3 regions of the Yersinia entomophaga genome follow, and region 1 is predicted to be linked to each of the others. Evidence: predicted binding sites of a transcription regulator. Region 1 holds the regulator's gene; each other region holds the start of a gene.

Region 1 (6,010 bases):
TTTTCTGCGTTTTATTCTGCTGTTGAAGTTTATCCTCATCGAGTTGCGACAAGGTTTTCCGTTGAGCGGCAATATGGTTGTCTAAAGGAATTATATGCTGTTCAATCAGTGTTTCCTTCTCGCGCTGTCGTTCAGCGTGCTGTAACTGGGCGCTGGTGGCCTGCTCCAAGGCTAGCGTCAGCGGCGAGAGCTGTAGCTGTTGTTGCTGTTGCAGCTGTTTTAAGGTTGCGATATGTTGCTGCGCTTGCTGCCAATCTTGCAGGCAGCGATCCCGTTCTTGTTGCAATGGACGCAGTTTTTCTGCGGGTTCACTGCGCGCCAAACGCTGGAGATCGGGCTGAACCCGTTGATACTCTTCTTCCACCTGCAGATGTTGTTGAGCGTATTGCTGCACATTATGTTGCAACTGGCGCAAAACCGTAATCCAGGCGACCTGATTTTGCAGATTGAGCAATTCGACGCTGAACTGTTGTTCCTGCTGATGCAGCGCGTCTAACTGTTGTTGTAAATCCTGCCGCTGTTCTTCATTCATCAGCTCAATGCCATTGGCTCGTAAATATAAGGCATCTAGCTCGGCTTTAGCCTGTTTATGCTTTTCAAAGACCTGCTCGGATAAGCGACCGTAAATTTCTGTGCCGGTTAATTCCTCCAGCAGCTCGGCGCGATCGTTAGCATCGGCGTTCAAAAAGGCGGCAAACTGCCCTTGAGATAGCATCATGGATTTAGTGAAACGGCCAAAATCCAACCCGGTAATCGAGGCGATAAGTGACAATTTATCACCGACTTTATCCGCCAGTATTTTACCGTCCGCGCATAGGGCTAACTCGACTTTAGGAGCTTGCAGATTGCCTTCAGGAGAGTTTTTTGCTCGTCGTTGGCTCCAGAATGCGCGATAGCTGACGCCTTTTACCTCAAATTCCACTTCCGCCAGTGACTCAGCGGTGTGGCGTGTCATGAGCTCATTTTGGCTGGGTGAGACTTTTATCCGTGGCGTTTGGTGATACAGCGCCAAGCAGATCGCGTCTAATAACGTTGTTTTTCCGGCACCGGTTGAGCCAGTAATAGCGAAAAGACCGTTACTGGCAAAAGGCTCGGCGGTAAAATCAATCTTCCACTCGCCTTGTAATGAGTTAATGTTTTTTAGGCGCAGGCTTAAAATTTTCATACTTATTCTTCTCTTGCATCGGCATTCAGCGTGACTTCATCGACAACTTGTTGAAACATTTCCCGCATTTTCTGCTGCCGTTGTTCGGTCAGCTCCGTTTCTAACGCGAGGCGACGTTCGAATACGTCGCTGACGCTTAGCTCATTCAACGTTTCTTTCTCTTGCTGATGAATACTGTTTTGGCGCTGCTCTTTACTGCGGCGCAGGAGTACCACTTCAACCGGGAGATTCTCCGTCAATGCCTGAATGCGTCGCTGAATATCGCTGAGATAGTCTTGGGTGGCGACTTCAATATCCAGCCATACCGGTGGGCCGGAAAGTTGGCTAAAGGCAGCGAGCTGCTGCTCTATCTGCCGTAAATCCCCTTTGATTAATTGCATCGGTTGCCACTGCGGGACAGTCAGAGTCTCCACCCCGGCAAGGCTTTGCCCTGAGAACTCCACCAAAAATACGCTCTTCTCTTTATTCAGTTCATCAAAACTGAGAGGAATCGGGGAGCCGCTATAGCGAATATGCTCCGACTTTGCTACCTGCTGAGCGCGGTGGATATGGCCCAGAGCGATATAATCAGCGGGGGGGAAAGCCTGAGCAGGGAAGGCGTCAAGCGTGCCGATATAAATGTCTCGAACTGAGTCGGAGGTGCTGACGCCTACGGTCGTTAAGTGACCCGTGGCGATAATGGGCAAGGGTAATGCTAGCCGCTTGCGCAGGTTGACCGCCGTTTGATAAAGCTGCTGATAATGTGCCGCGATGGCTTCTTGTAGTGCTAATTGTTTTTGCGATCCGGATTCTCCCGCCTGACTGGCGATCAGATCTCTTGGGCGTAGAAAAGGGATCGCACACAGAATGGCTCCGGGCTGATCTTCACGATCGTGTAGAATGAAAACCTGTTGTTCCAGATCGTTGCTGGCGTGGGCAATCACCTTGGTATTGAGATAGGCCAACAGTTCGCGTGACTCATTTAAGGTTGCGACAGAATCATGGTTACCGCCAAGAACCACTAACTGACAGCCCGTCGGCTGAAGATCGACCACAAACCGGTTATATAACTCGCGGGCGTAGCTCGGTGGCGAACCTGTGTCGAAGATATCGCCGGCAACAATTAACGCATCAACCTGATGTTCTTCAACTTTTTGGATTAGCCAGCGTAAAAAAGCCTGATGCTCCGCCGCCCGGCTTTTGGTGAAGAAATACTGGCCTAAGTGCCAGTCTGAGGTATGTATAATGCGCATAAAACTCCCGCTAGGGCAGGTAATCAATGGCGCTGATTATAAACGTTGAGAAGGGGATGTCGCGGTTAAAAAGGAGGATTGGTTGAAATCCCAGAACGGCTTCGCAAAGTTGCTGAAATAACCTTGCAACACCCTTTCGGTTAGCCGCTATGCTTATTGGCTGCAAAGGGATGGTTTTTTTCATAAAACTGTCATAAAACTGACGCATAATGGCGCGGAAATCAAATAGCAACCGCTAACATATTGGCAGGATTGACGATGGCAAGACGCATACTGGTGGTGGAAGACGAAGCGCCGATTCGCGAGATGGTGTGTTTTGTGCTGGAGCAAAACGGCTACCAACCGTTAGAAGCCGAAGATTATGACAGCGCGGTTACGCGCTTGTCCGAGCCTTTCCCTGATTTGGTACTGCTAGACTGGATGTTGCCAGGCGGCTCTGGGATTCAGTTTATCAAGCATATGAAACGTGAAGCCATGACCCGGGATATTCCGGTGATGATGCTGACCGCCCGCGGTGAAGAAGAGGATCGGGTGCGCGGGCTGGAAGTGGGAGCCGACGATTACATTACCAAGCCTTTTTCTCCCAAAGAGCTTGTTGCCAGAATCAAAGCGGTGATGCGCCGAATTTCACCGATGGCCGTGGAAGAGGTGATTGAAATGCAAGGGTTAAGTCTCGATCCTTCTTCTCATCGGGTCATGGCTAACGAAAAAGCGTTAGACATGGGGCCAACCGAGTTTAAATTACTGCATTTCTTTATGACTCACCCGGAGCGGGTTTACAGCCGCGAGCAGTTGCTAAATTATGTTTGGGGCACTAACGTTTATGTGGAAGACCGCACTGTTGATGTCCATATCCGCCGTTTACGCAAGGCGCTTGAATCCGAAGGGCATGACAAAATGGTGCAAACCGTCCGGGGCACCGGATACCGTTTCTCAACGCGCTATTAAGTATGTAGTGCCGGAGAATGTGTCGTGCTAGAACGCTTATCATGGAAAAGGCTGGCTATTGAGCTGGCACTTTTTTGTCTGCCCGCGCTATTGCTCGGGCTTTTCATTGGTTATCTCCCTTGGCTATTACTGGTTTCAGTATTGGCAGCGCTGATCTGGAATTTTTATAACCAGCTTAAACTTTCTCATTGGCTATGGTTAGACCGAAGCATGACGCCACCGGCCGGACGCTGGAGCTGGGAGCCGCTGTTTTATGGTCTTTATCAGATGCAACTGCGTAATCGGCGGCGGCGGCGTGAGCTGGCGCTGTTGATAAAACGTTTCCGCAGCGGCGCTGAATCCTTGCCCGATGCGGTGGTTATGACGACCGTAGAGGGAAATATCTTTTGGTGTAATGGATTAGCGCAGAATTTACTGGGCTTTCGTTGGCCGGAAGATAACGGCCAGCACATTCTTAACCTGCTGCGTTACCCGGAATTTACCCATTATCTGCAACAGCAGGAATTCAGCCGCCCATTGACCGTGCAGCTTAATAATGGCCATTACGTTGAGTTTCGCGTTATGCCTTATTCAGAAGGGCAATTACTGATGGTGGCGCGAGATGTGACGCAAATGCGTCAACTGGAAGGCGCGCGGCGAAATTTCTTTGCCAACGTTAGCCATGAATTACGGACGCCGTTAACTGTACTGCAAGGCTATCTGGAAATGATGCACGATCAGGAACTGGACGCGGCATTGCGCGGTAAAGCCTTGAATACCATGCAAGAGCAGACCAAACGGATGGACGGTTTGGTGAAGCAATTATTGACGTTATCAAAAATCGAAGCAGCACCAAATGTGGATATGAATGAGCGAGTGGATATTCCACTGATGCTGAAGCTACTACAGCATGAGGTTCAGGCGTTAAGCAGCGGTCGCCATGAGATTACTTTCCGCGTGAATGAACAGCTTAAAGTGTTTGGTAATGAAGACCAGTTGCGCAGTGCCGTATCCAATCTGGTGTATAACGCGGTAAATCACACGCCAACCGGTACAAAAATCGAAGTGTGCTGGCAATTGACGCCGCAGGGCGCTCAGTTTCAGGTCAGTGATAACGGGCCGGGCATTGGGCCGGAGCACGTTCCTCGTCTTACCGAGCGCTTCTATCGGGTAGATAAAGCCCGTTCGCGGCAAACCGGCGGAAGTGGGCTTGGGCTGGCGATTGTTAAACATGCGCTGAGTCACCACGATGCGCGTTTAGAGGTCATGAGTGAAATTGGTTTGGGGACGCGTTTTGTCTTCACCTTACCGAAGCGATTGATTGTTCCCACGGTTTTAGCTGAGAATGCGGTCAAAACCTAGGCTTTACGGACGATATTCTGATGATGAAATGGAGCAAAACGGCGTTACTGGGTGCAATGTTATGGGTCAGCACTCCGGTTTTTGCTCAGGCACCGGTTGGGATGCTTTCCGGTAATCTTTCCAGCGTAGGCTCTGATACGCTGGCGAATCTGATGTCTCTGTGGGCGGAAGATTTCAATCATCAGTATCCGAGTATTAATCTGCAAATTCAGGCCGCCGGTTCGTCAACCGCACCGACGGCTCTGGCCGCAGGTGCAGCTCAACTTGGCCCGATGAGTCGTCCGATGAAAGCCGCCGAGATTGCCGCTTTTGTTCAACGCTATGGCTATCCTCCTTTAGCCGTGCCTGTGGCGGTGGATGCGTTGGTGGTTCTGGTGCATCAGGATAATCCGCTGGTGGGGCTGAGTTTGTCACAGCTGGACGCCATTTATTCGCAAAATCAATTATGTGGTGATAATAAGCCAGTAAACTTATGGGCTGATCTTGGGCTGAAAGGCCCGTGGGCTGGGCGTTCTCTCCAGCGTTATAGTCGGAACTCAGCTTCCGGCACCTACGGTTATTTCAAACAGCGTGCTTTGTGCGGCGGCGATTTTCGCAGCCAGGTCAATGAATTACCTGGTTCAGCCTCGGTGGTTCAGGCTGTCGCAACCTCGCTGAACAGTATCGGTTATGCCAGCATTGGTTTTCGCGCCAGTGGCGTCAGATTATTACCTTTGTCGGTATCAGGGCAGGATTACGTCATGCCAACCGCCGAAAATGTTCGAAATGGCCGTTACCCCTTGTCCCGCTATCTTTATATCTACGTCAATAAAGCCCCTGATAAACCTCTAGAACCGCTAACGGCGGCGTTCTTGCAGCGAATTCTATCTCCAGAAGGGCAAGAACTGGTGAGTCGTGACGGCTATCTCCCCTTATCGCAAGAAAGCTTGAAAAAGGCCCGTTCAGCGCTGGGATTTACCCACTAATTTAGTTGGATATGAATTTATTTCATATGCAGTGAAAATTCCTCTATTGAATCAAAATCGGTGAGATGACACTCTCCAGTCAATTTATTTGGACGTCTGGATGTCTATTTGTAACTCAAAGAAACTATCCATTCGGTAAATTATTTGTGCCGTGGCGGCTTTAGTCGGCGGTATAGGATCTGGAGCCTGTTATGCAAAGAACGACCCCTGCTTTTCGCGCCGATGTTGTCGGCAGTTTGCTGCGTCCTGCGGCGTTGAAACAGGCGCGCCAGCAGCGCCTGAACGGTGATATCAGCGCTAGCCAGTTACGCGAAATTGAAGATAACGAAATCAGGTACATAGTGGCAAAGCAGCAGGAG
Region 2 (6,010 bases), 220 kb from region 1:
GAACAACGCCTGTCCTTTCTGAATAGGCTTTTTCCTTTCAATGATGTTGTCGAGCTGATCCAGCTCGTGCTCATTTAAGGTAAAAGGAATACAGAGTTGGCTGATGCTGCAATCCTGACAATGAATTGCGCAACCACCTGACTGGATACGTCGGATAACACGTTTTTCCGGGATCATGAGGGTATTCCCATTAATATTGATATTTGTCAATTTTAACATCTTTTAAGGCGTCTGATAAGAGTAACAATGCTTAGCGCGCTAAAAGATAACCTTCATGAGCCAATAACCAACGTTTCCGCTCTACGCCACCGGCGTAGCCGGTCAGCGAGCCGGACGCGCCGATGACGCGATGACAGGGCACCACAATGGAGACTGGGTTCAGGCCATTAGCCATGCCCACGGCGCGGGAAGCAGTAGGGCGACCAATTCGTTGAGCCAATTCGCCGTAGGATATGGTTTTCCCGCAGGGAATGTTGCGCAACTCTTGCCACACTTGCCGTTGAAACGCCGTCCCCGCAGTTTTTACCGGCAGGCCATCGATAATATCCAGCTCACCGGCAAAGTAACGCTGCATTTTCTCGGTTAAACCGCCAGGATTAATCTTTTCAGTCAGCGTAAAAGTATTTGGCCCATAGTGAGACGTCAGTAATTTCAGCAGTCTTTCATAGTGATCGACCCAATCAATGGCGCGCAGGTTATGTTCGCTATCGCCAATAATGACCAGTTCACCTGCTGGGGTGTCAGTACGGTCAATGTAAAAGGTTTCCATAAGGCTCCGTGGGGGTTATCTACTGGTTTTATCAACAGCAGTATGGCACGAAAAACCGGCGTTTTTGAATAGCCTCTGTCAGTTTTATGCCGCCTATCATTGACAATGCGAAGTGGTTCGCACTGATTAACTACAAAGCGTTAGTCTTTATCCTTCAAACTGATTATGCCAGGTTATCAGCCGTGACTGGGCATAGCCTTAAATAGCGACTAGGATGAGGTTTTGCCTAATCTATCGGAGTCAGAAAGATGTCAGTTGACCGCCCGCAGCCCTTATTAACCGCTGAGGATTGCTCGCCGGCCGTGCTAGAACGCGCTTGTGCAGTCTCTCCTTTCATTTTCCTGGCTGACCATGCCGGGCAAACTATCCCCTCGCGATTAGGTGATTTAGGCCTACCGCCCGGCGAAATAGATCGACATATTGGCTGGGATATCGGCTCTTTACCCGTAGCTCAACGGCTCAGTGAGCTGCTGGATGCCACCTTAATCCATCAGCGTTATTCTCGCCTGGTCATCGACTGTAACCGTACTCCCGGTATCGCCAGTTCTATCCCTGAAATTTCCGAGCAAACCACGATTCCAGGCAATCAAAGTGTCACCCCCGCGCAGGCAGAAGCCCGCAGAACCGAAATTTTCCAGCCTTACCACGATCTTATTCGCCAAACGCTGGATCGACGCGCAGCCCAAGGGCAACCTAGCGTTATCATTTCTATGCATAGTTTTACGCCAACTTTTAAAGGTGTGGCCAGACCTTGGCAGATCGGTACGCTGTTTAACCGCAATCCGGAATGGGCTTTATTGCTGGTTGAATTATTACGTGCAGAAGGCGATTTACAGGTCGGGGTCAACGAACCTTATGCCATCCTTTGGACAACAGCAATGGGCAGAAAAATTGTCGCGTATTCTAACGCAACTGTGGCAACAATTTAGTGACCGTTGCTGATTGTGCGGCGAGTTGGTCGCGAATTAAGGAAGAGTCAATTGGGTGAAATCGGTCCAAAATAAACAACCGCCAACCAACAACGTGCTGGCGAGCGCTTGCCTGATGAGGCAATTGGCGCGAAATAGAACAAAAATAGCGCAATTAACGCTGTATAAATGAGCGATATTCAGATAATATCGTGGTACTGTTTATTTATACAGTACCACGACGCATTGATATTTACTCACGTTCAATCAGGCTCAGTATCGTATTTGAAACCGTTCGTGAGAAGAGAGATCTTCCTAAATCTTATCTTGAGAGGCCGCTACGATGACATTTCGCATTATTGAAAAACAGCCGCAGCAAGTTGTCAGTATTCGGGTGATTGGCCCTTACGCCGAAACCATTCCTCTTGGTTTCAAACAGTTATCATCCTGGCAGCAGCAGCACCCGTTACCCTATGAATCCTGGCTAGCGCTTTATTGGGATAACCCTGAAACCACGCCACCCGCCAATCTGCGGGCTGATGTGGCTTTTTCTGTGGCCGATGATTTTGTCTTGCCCGCGCATGCCAGCAGTGGTGTGCTTTTACAAATAATACCTGGTGGGACTTATGCGGTTTATCGTGCGCGGGTGACCGATGGGGATTATGCCAAGGCATGGGGAGAGTTGTATAACCTGCATTTACCCGCCAGTGGCTACCTCCCGGCAGAAGGTGCGTGTTTTGAGGTCTATTTGAATGACGGAATGGCCGACGGTTATTTCGATATTGATATCTATCAGTCAGTGAGACCGATGGACACCGAGTAACTCGTACTCCGCGGAGTGAATACTTTCCTACTCGCTAAATTCTGCCCTTACTGGTTTAACTTTTTGATAAATATGGTGATGTTTCAGTGAGGCAGGGATGTCGGTAAATAGGGAACATGGGAAAGCATGCCAGAGCGGCAAAATGCCGCTTTCTGTTAGTAAAATTGAGCCGATGTTTTTTAAAGTAGTTTGATTAAAAATGAGGGTGAAATAATTAACATAAGCCGTCATAAAAACGTCATCCGGCTGCTCTAGTATCCAATGTAACCAATAAATACAAACTGTATTAGTGTGTTACAAAAGGAACTCTACCGATGTCAAAGCGCATTTCTACCGCTTCCCGAGTCGCATTATCAACGCTGTTGCTGTCTACCAGTTGCACATTACTGATGCCTAACGCCAGTGCCGCAGAAACGGGCTTATATGACCGTTCCGCGAAAGGCGACATCACTCAGTTCGGCGGAGCTCGTCGATTAGATAGTGACCAGACGCAGGCTTTACGCGACTCTTTATCGGATAAAACCGTAAAAAATGTCATTTTGCTGATTGGCGATGGAATGGGCGATTCTGAAATCACCTCGGCGCGTAACTATGCGGCGGGTGCCGGCGGTTTCTTCAAAGGCATTGATGCCTTGCCACTGACGGGTCAATACACGCATTACTCTTTAGACAAAAAGACGCAAAAACCGAATTATGTAACTGATTCCGCTGCGTCAGCCACCGCATGGTCAAGCGGCGTTAAAACTTATAACGGCGCGTTGGGTGTGGATGTTACAGGCAAAGATCACATCACCATTCTGGAACTGGCGAAAGCGGCAGGGAAAGCCACTGGCAACGTTTCTACCGCAGAGTTGCAAGATGCCACGCCTGCCGCTCAGTTTGCTCACGTTACCGGTCGCAAATGCTATGGCCCTGAAGAAACTAGCGAAAAATGCGCGACCAATGCGCTGGAAAACGGCGGAAGAGGTTCGATAACCGAGCAAATGATCCAAGCCCGGGCAGATATCACGCTAGGCGGCGGAGCAAAATCTTTTGAGCAACTGGCTAAGGCCGGCGAGTGGAAGGATAAATCCTTGCGCGACCAGGCTATTGCCCGCGGTTATCTGATTGTTGAGAGTCTGAATGATCTCAATGGGGTAACTCAGGCAAATCAGGATAAACCCGTTCTTGGCCTATTCTCGGCGGGTAATATGCCAGTGCGTTGGTTAGGCCCGAAGGCGTCATACCACGGTAATATCGATAAATCTCCAGTCACCTGCGAGGTGAATCCGGAACGCACTGCGGATATTCCAACGTTGGCCGCCATGACAGAAAAAGCCATAGAAGTGTTGAAAACCAATGAAAAAGGTTTCTTCCTACAGGTAGAAGGGGCGTCAATTGATAAACAGGATCATGCCGCGAACCCTTGTGGTCAGTTCGGTGAAACTGTTGATTTGGATGAAGCGGTACAAAAAGCGCTCGAGTTCGCAAAAGCCGACGGCAACACGCTGGTGATTGTGACCGCCGACCATGCTCATTCCAGCCAGATCGTCGAGGCCGATGCCAAGGCGCCGGGGTTGACGCAGGCATTAATGACCAAAGATGGCGCGGTGATGGCGATCAGTTATGGGAATTCCGAAGATGACTCTCAAGGTCATACCGGCACGCAGCTACGCATTGCTGCCTATGGCCCTCACGCGGCTAACGTCGTGGGTCTAACTGACCAAACCGACCTGTTCTTTACCATGCGTGATGCAATGGCGTTGAAGTAATGGCGTTGAAGTAATGGCGTTGAAGTAATAATTGATTTTATTGGAAATAATATACTCCCCGTTTGCGTTGGCTGCGGGGATTTTTATCGTTGACTCTCTGCCTATAGCGCGATGTCTATCGGGCAATAAGATGCCGGAGTTGTTTAATCATTTCTGTATGAAGCGCCTGATGAGCGATATCCCGCACGAGTATTACCTCAACGTTAACCCGTTCGGCTAACCAGTTGGTTGCAACCATACCCATTCGGTCTTTTTCACCACAAACGAGAGTGACACCCTGAGCGTCCATTTGCGCAACTTGTCGCAATATATCGTTGGTAATAAAAAATCCGGCGGCATGGTAATGAATTTCTAGCATGATGGCGGAATAAGTTCGCGGATTGAAAAATTCATCGGTTAACGTGATTGTCTGATGGAAATCCTGGTGCGCATTTGTCGCGATTTCATCGGTATTCACCCAAAGTTGAGCCATAGATCTCTTCTGACTGGCTAGGCCCGTGGCCAAAATCTGTAAACAGCGATAGTAGGTGGCCGATTTAGGTTGGTTTTCAGCAAAAATAAAAGGTTTTAGCCTATGCGTCTGGCAGATCTGCTGATGGAAATAAAACCAATGCAGCTCCTGCACAGTCGCAATAGGAATAAAAGGGCAACCGATTACCAGTTTCAAACCGCTCATGCCATAGCGAATTTTGTATAAAATGCCTAACCAACAGCCCCAGGAGAGACCTAAAATATTGGCACGCGGCATTTTTAAAAAACATCGAAGCCTCTCAATATCTTCCACCAGATGGTTGATGGTATTGATTCTTCGCTCGCCGTAAGGAAGAGATTGGCCGCAACCTCGTTGATCAAAAATTAAAACGTCGCACAGTGACAAATCAAAAAATGCCGTATGAATAAGATGACTTTGCCCCGCAGGCCCTCCGTGGAGAACGATCCAAGGTTCGCCCTGCGGATTTCCATGCCGCTCCCAATATATGGAGTGCAGATCATCAACCGGGAAGAAACCTGAGCTACGCACTTGCGTCATGGGTATTTTCTCAACATATAAAACTGAAATATGTGGCACTGATCCAGTGAGCTGGCCGTATTCTTTATTACCTCAAATCCAAGCGCCGAGGCCAGGTCTGTGATGGGAACCAATACGGGAGTATGACCAAAAACAAATGCTATCCCGCCGGGATTCAATAGGCCGATCAAATGATTAAAAGCGAGCGCCGCGCTACCTATTTGCATCACTTCATCATTCAGAAAGCGCAGAATAAGAATATCGCAGCGTTGCCGGGAAGACATGGCGTCGCCAACGGAAAAAGAAATAGGCCGTTCCTTATGTCTCTCACGAGCAAATTCGATCATCTGAGGAGAAATATCTGAACCAATATAATTAAACTCAGGAAGTTTATTAGCCAGGGATGCCAGAAAATCACCGGTAGAACAGGCGGGATCGTAAATAACACCCTGGGTTTTTAACACCTTAAGGCTGAGTTCTGTGTGCATCTGAAAATGGCGTTCTTCCCTAGCCATTCTCTCAGCAGAAAGGTGGTCAACTTGCCAAAATTTATCGCCAGAGGGAAGTGCGCCGTCAAAATCGCGAATAAAACAAAAATCAATTTCGCCCATAGGGTCGGTTAATAGGCTTTGGAAAAAACTAGAGCGCCGGCGAGAAGAGGGGGCAATATAACTGAACGTGACATGGTTTCCTTCCCGTCTGGCAGAATTGAACGGACCTAATAAATTAATATCGCTTAATACGCTGGGC
Region 3 (6,010 bases), 740 kb from region 1:
CCGTAACGTAGTTGGCTCAGATCTTCGCTATCAGGATCGATACCGATCGCGACTGAAATATCATGCACTTCCTGTGAAGCCAGTACCTCATCCGAGGACACTTCCCAAGTATTCAGGATCTTACCTTTGAGCGGCATGATGGCCTGATATTCACGATCTCGCGCCTGTTTCGCCGATCCGCCTGCGGAATCACCTTCTACGAGAAACAGTTCGGTCATGCTGAGATCCTGCGAGGTACAGTCTGCCAGTTTGCCGGGTAAAGCCGGGCCGCTGGTCAGCTTTTTACGTACCACTTTTTTCGCCGCGCGCATCCGGCGCTGCGCGCTGGAAATAGCCAGCTCGGCCAGTTGCTCAGCCGCCTGAACGTTCTGGTTTAGCCACAGGCTGAAGGCATCTTTCACCACGCCAGATACATAGGCCGCGCACTGACGAGAGGACAGGCGCTCTTTGGTCTGACCGGCAAACTGCGGATCCTGCATTTTGACGGAAAGCACGTAGGCGCAGCGTTCCCAGATATCGTCGGCGGACAGCTTCACGCCGCGCGGCAAAATATTGCGGTATTCGCAGAACTCACGCATGGCGTCCAGCAAGCCTTGGCGCAGGCCATTGACGTGAGTACCGCCTTGCATGGTAGGAATCAGGTTAACGTAGCTTTCTGTCAGCAGATCGCCACCTTCCGGTAGCCATAACAGCGCCCAGTCAATAGCTTCGGTATCCCCAGCGGAAGAACCGACAAACGGCACTTCCGGCAAAGTAATCAGGCCGTTGACCGCTTCCATCAGATAATCGGTCAGGCCATCGGCATAACACCAGCGTTGTTCGGTGTTATTCACCATGTCTTTAAAGACGATTTCCACGCCCGGACACAGTACCGCTTTTGCTTTCAGCAAATGTGACAAACGGGAAACGGAGAAACGCGGGCTATCGAAAAACGATTCATCAGGCCAGAAATGCACGCTGGTGCCGGTGTTTCGCTTACCGCAAGTACCAATCACCTGCAAATCCTGCACTTTATCCCCGTTTTCAAACGCCATGCTGTAAATCTGGCCGTCCCGGCGAACCGTCACTTCCACTCGACGAGACAAGGCGTTAACCACTGAAATCCCCACGCCGTGCAAACCGCCGGAGAATTGGTAGCTCTTATTAGAGAATTTCCCCCCGGCGTGCAGACGACAGAGAATCAGCTCAATGGCCGGTACGCCTTCTTCCGGGTGAATATCCACTGGCATCCCGCGGCCATCATCAATCACTTCCAGAGACTGATCGGCGTGCAGAATCACATCAATACGGCGAGCGTGTCCGGCTAGCGCTTCATCAACACTGTTATCTATCACCTCTTGGCCGAGGTGGTTTGGGCGCGTAGTGTCGGTATACATACCTGGACGACGACGTACTGGTTCTAGACCGCTGAGTACTTCAATGGCATCAGCGTTATAGCTGGATTGAGTCATGGTTTGATTAATGTTCGGCTAAGGGTTGGAGGGCTAGCGGTGACAGCCGGGTGAGTGATTACACTCACCGCATCTGGCGGCGATAACGTCACGCTGTATCAGGCAGTCGTTAGCCCTAAAAAATTCACAATCGGTGAGAAATAGTGTTCAAAGCCTACAAAGGCATGATTTCCACCTGATTCTACCGTTTGTCGACAAGAGGTGTAATAAGCAACCGCCTGTCGATAATCGAGGATTTCGTCCCCGGTTTGTTGCAATAGCCAGAGTAAATCAGGCGATTCCAACGGATCTATTTGCATGACTTTCAGGTCATAAACGTGACGAGACTCTAACACATATTGCTGACCCGTGTAGGGGTTCTGATTTTGCCCCAGATAATCAATCAACAGCTCGAAAGGACGTACCGCCGGGTTGACTACCACCGCCGGAATGCTGAAACACTGGGAAAGCCAGGTGGCAAAATATCCACCCAGCGAGGAGCCGACAATGCCCAGATTCTGCCCGGCCTTGCTCATAATGATATCTTCCAGCATTTCCGCCGCCTCTGCCGGAAACGGCGGCAACTGCGGTACCAACATGTCAATGTGCGGATGATTTTCCTGCAGCCAGCTTTTGAACGCGGTGGCTTTCGCCGACTGCGGAGAGCTGTTGAAACCATGCAGATAAAGAAGAGTATTCATCAATAGCCGTCCGCATCCATATTGGGGTTGAACTCGTCACTGTCCAGGCGGCGTACTTCCGTTTCCAGCGTACCGCCCGGCAATAAATCGAGGTAACGCCATCCCGGCGCTACGGTATCCAGAGTAAAGTTAGTACAGTGCGGTTTGAATTGCACGCAGGTTGACGGGCTGGCCAGCAGCCGCTTGCCATACCAATCAAGATCCAATTCCTGATGAATATGTCCGCACAGCAGCGTAGTGACGCGCGGATAGCGAATCAATACATCGGCCAGCATATGAGCGTTGCGCAGACTGTGTTGATCCAACCAGGTACAACCTGACGGCATCGGATGGTGATGTAGCAAAATCAAAGTGTAGCGTTCTGGATGAGCCTGTAAGCAGCGTTCCATCCACTCTAGCTGATGTTCGCTTAATTCACCGTAAGGCACACCAAAAACCTGGCTGTCCAATAAGAGAATCTGCCAGTTATCGCCTACAAACGCCTGTTTTGATGGCGCAATATTTGCCGCGGCCAGCACATCTACCATTGCCGGCTGGAAATCATGATTTCCCGGCAACCAAAGGCATGGCGCAGACAAACGGGCAATACCCTGCGCAAAATGCTGATAAGCCGCTATAGACTGATCCTGCGCCAGATCGCCGGTCGCAACGATCAGATCGTAGGAGTACTTTTCGGCAATAATTGCATCCAATACCGCCCGATAGCTGCGTCCGGTATTGACACCCAGCAAGGTTTCATCCTCACCGGCAAAAAGGTGGGTATCTGTTATTTGTAATATTCTGACCCTGGCCCCACTCGCCATAGGCAGTTCAAACAGGCTTTCCAATTGGTATCCTTGTTTTAAGTCTGTCTAACAAACCGGAACCGCCACAGCTCCATGCGCCAAGCAATAGCGCAACCAGTCAGCAAGAAACTGGTTAATTTGATGCTTTTCGTCCCGTTGATGCAACTTTTTATTCGGATAATCATAACTTGCTTTGAACCGGGAGATCTGCTGACTGGCACACACTTCCGCTACCCTGGCATCATGGTAAAGGCGTACCGACATCGAAGGCAGCCCCCAATGGCCGACGACTGGCGCAGTCTGCACAATCTCAACCACCGTAGTGTAGCGAGTCGATTCCAAGATAGTTAATCGATAACAGATGCTATTGACCTGATAAGCCATGCTTTCATTCACTTCGTCAGTGCGCGGCGTTAAACGACGCAATTGTGCGTAATTAGTTTCGCACACCCGCATCATTTCAGGAAAATCAGGCGTATAGCGTTTAGACATTATTTTTCCCACTCTTTTCTCAGCAACTGATGGTGCAACGCCAGCCATTGTAATGCAATGACCGAAGCGGCGTTATCGATAACGCCTTCTTCCACCCAGCGGTAGGCCTGCTCGCGGCTAACCACGTGGACGCGAATATCTTCATTCTCTTCTTCCAGACCGTGAATACCGGAGGCCGTGGTGGCATCCACTTCACCGACCATAATCGATAAACGCTCGCTGGTACCACCGGGGCTGGCCAGATAACTCAATACCGGTTTACAGCGCCCAACGATGATACCTGCCTCTTCCTGCGCTTCGCGGCGGGCGACCTCTTCCACACTCTCCCCCGGCTCGATCATGCCAGCGACCATCTCCAGTAGCCAAGGAGACTCACTGGAATCAATAGCTGCGATACGCAGTTGCTCCACCAGCACCACTTCGTCCCGGATCGGATCATAAGGAAGCAAAACCGCCGCATGGCCGCGCTCAAAAATCTCCCTTTTTACCTCACCACTCATTTCACCGTTGAATAGGCGATGACGGAAGCGATACAGATTCAATGAAAAAAAACCGCTGTAAAGTGACTCACGTGCAATAATTTCCACATCATTCTTATTCAAAGTTACCGGTGACTCTTGGGGCAATGACATATACTTTTCTCCTACCTGAGTATTGTGCCGATATACTAATTTTTTATGACACTCGTTTTACTGATATAAAAAGTAAAAGTCTTCGCGAATAAAAAATGATAAGCGGCGGGCTAGCTATGCTGTCTGAGTTTAAAATAGCAAGCGTGGCGGCCTTATGGGAATGGTTGGAAGAATACTGGTTTAAGTTTGTGTTAGATTTAGGTAAATAAAGGCAAGATGGCACAATCAGCCACCTTATCCCATTGGCAGACTCTGATAGAATCGGCAACAATTCGTCTATCGTCAGATACCATGGCAACATTTTGCGCACAACTGCTGCACAACAAGGAATGCAAATGAAGAAACTGCTCCCCCTTCTTATCGGACTGAGCCTTGCCGGTTTCAGTACCATGAGCCAGGCAGAGAACCTGCTGCAAGTTTATAAACAAGCGCGGGACAGCAATCCCGACTTACGTAAATCTGCCGCTGACCGTGATGCTGCATTCGAAAAAATCAATCAATCTCGCAGCCCGCTGTTACCACAGCTCGGTTTAGGCGCAGGTTATACCTATACCAACGGTTTCCGCGATAACAATGGCGTAGACAGCAATTCCACCTCAGGATCGCTGCAACTGACCCAAACCATTTTCGATATGTCAAAATGGCGCGCGCTGACCTTACAAGAAAAAGCTGCCGGTATTCAGGACGTTTCGTTCCAGACCAGCGAACAATCGTTAATCCTGACCACCGCTACCGCCTATTTCAACGTACTGAGAGCGATTGACTCTCTGTCTTACGTTCAGGCGCAGAAAGAATCGGTATACCGTCAGTTGGATCAAACCACTCAGCGTTTTAACGTCGGTCTGGATCCAATCACCGACGTACAAAACGCCCGCGCCAGCTATGACACTGTGCTGGCCGATGAAGTGACGGCGCGTAATAATCTGGATAACGCACTGGAAGTTCTGCGTCAGGTCACCGGCGTTTACTACCCGGAACTGGCCTCTCTGAACGTTGAACGTTTGAAAACCGATAAACCAGACGCAGTCAATAACCTGTTGAAAGAAGCAGAAAAACGCAACCTGGCGTTGCTGACTGCTCGCTTAAATCAGGATTTGGCTCGTGAGCAGATTAAAGCGGCCGAAACTGGCTATATGCCAACGATTGATCTGACCGCTTCTTCATCAATTACTAATACCCGTTACAGCGGTAGCGCCAGTTCGCAGCAAATCAATAATGACGCTGGTCAGAACAAAATCGGCGTGCAGCTTAGCCTGCCATTATACAGCGGCGGAGCAACCAACTCGGCGGTTAAACAGGCGCAGTTCAACTTTGTTGGCGCCAGCGAGCAGTTGGAAAGCGCACACCGTGGCGTCGTGCAGAACGTTCGTTCCTCGTTTAACAACATTTCGGCATCAATCAGCAGCATCAATGCCTACAAACAGGTTGTGATTTCAGCCCAAAGTTCATTGGATGCCATTGAAGCCGGTTATCAGGTGGGAACTCGTACCATTCTGGATGTGTTGACTGCAACCACCACGTTGTACAATGCAAAACAGCAGTTAGCCAATGCCCGTTATGACTATCTGATCAATCAGTTAAACATTAAATCTGCTCTGGGTACTCTGAATCAGAACGATTTGATGTCGCTGAACGCAGTATTGGATAAGCCGGTTCCAACTGCACCAGACGCTGTGGCGCCCGAGGGTAAACAGCAACCTGCGGGCAGCGACGCACAGACCGCGTCTCAAACTGTGCCGGTGACTCAGCCAGCGGCGGCGACAACCCGCAGTTCTGGTAATCCATTCCGCAACTGATTCTGACGTCGGCCTTTCCCCAAGGCCGACATTCTTCGGGCGTAGCATTGTATACGCCCGATTATTACTTTTCTCATGATTTCCTCCACTTTAGGGACAAGCATTTTTCATCGATGAAAAAAGAGAGCTAGCCCGCAGCATTTCGTATAGCAATGTAAAGTATGCCGCTGACCT

The links. The regulator PhoB, encoded in region 1, activates phosphate uptake and scavenging genes when phosphate is short. The targets are predictions, from matches to a motif close to CTGTCATAAAACTGNCNNAT.
Positions count from the first base shown of each region.
Region 2: phoA (alkaline phosphatase) is a predicted target of PhoB. The motif match lies at 2,725-2,744, and genes of this name have one in related genera.
Region 3: nudF (ADP-ribose diphosphatase) is a predicted target of PhoB. The motif match lies at 4,073-4,092, and genes of this name have one in related genera.

Region 1 covers NZ_CP010029.1:1,431,611-1,437,620, reverse strand. The annotation lists gene PL78_RS06525 (AAA family ATPase) at 1-1,165, opposite strand, end outside; gene sbcD (exonuclease subunit SbcD) at 1,168-2,397, opposite strand; gene phoB (phosphate response regulator transcription factor PhoB) at 2,656-3,345, shown strand; gene phoR (phosphate regulon sensor histidine kinase PhoR) at 3,370-4,686, shown strand; gene PL78_RS06505 (PstS family phosphate ABC transporter substrate-binding protein) at 4,710-5,651, shown strand; gene PL78_RS06500 (cobalamin-independent methionine synthase II family protein) at 5,843-6,010, shown strand, end outside.
Region 2 covers NZ_CP010029.1:1,207,002-1,213,011, reverse strand. The annotation lists gene PL78_RS05435 (FNR family transcription factor) at 1-177, opposite strand, end outside; gene ogt (methylated-DNA--[protein]-cysteine S-methyltransferase) at 251-769, opposite strand; gene PL78_RS05425 (N-formylglutamate amidohydrolase) at 1,018-1,698, shown strand; gene sbmC (DNA gyrase inhibitor SbmC) at 2,021-2,500, shown strand; gene phoA (alkaline phosphatase) at 2,815-4,251, shown strand; gene PL78_RS05405 (alpha/beta fold hydrolase) at 4,367-5,281, opposite strand; gene PL78_RS05400 (class I SAM-dependent methyltransferase) at 5,278-6,010, opposite strand, start outside.
Region 3 covers NZ_CP010029.1:2,170,669-2,176,678, forward strand. The annotation lists gene parE (DNA topoisomerase IV subunit B) at 1-1,451, opposite strand, end outside; gene yqiA (esterase YqiA) at 1,550-2,131, opposite strand; gene cpdA (3',5'-cyclic-AMP phosphodiesterase) at 2,131-2,958, opposite strand; gene PL78_RS09900 (DUF1249 family protein) at 2,983-3,408, opposite strand; gene nudF (ADP-ribose diphosphatase) at 3,408-4,040, opposite strand; gene tolC (outer membrane channel protein TolC) at 4,376-5,836, shown strand.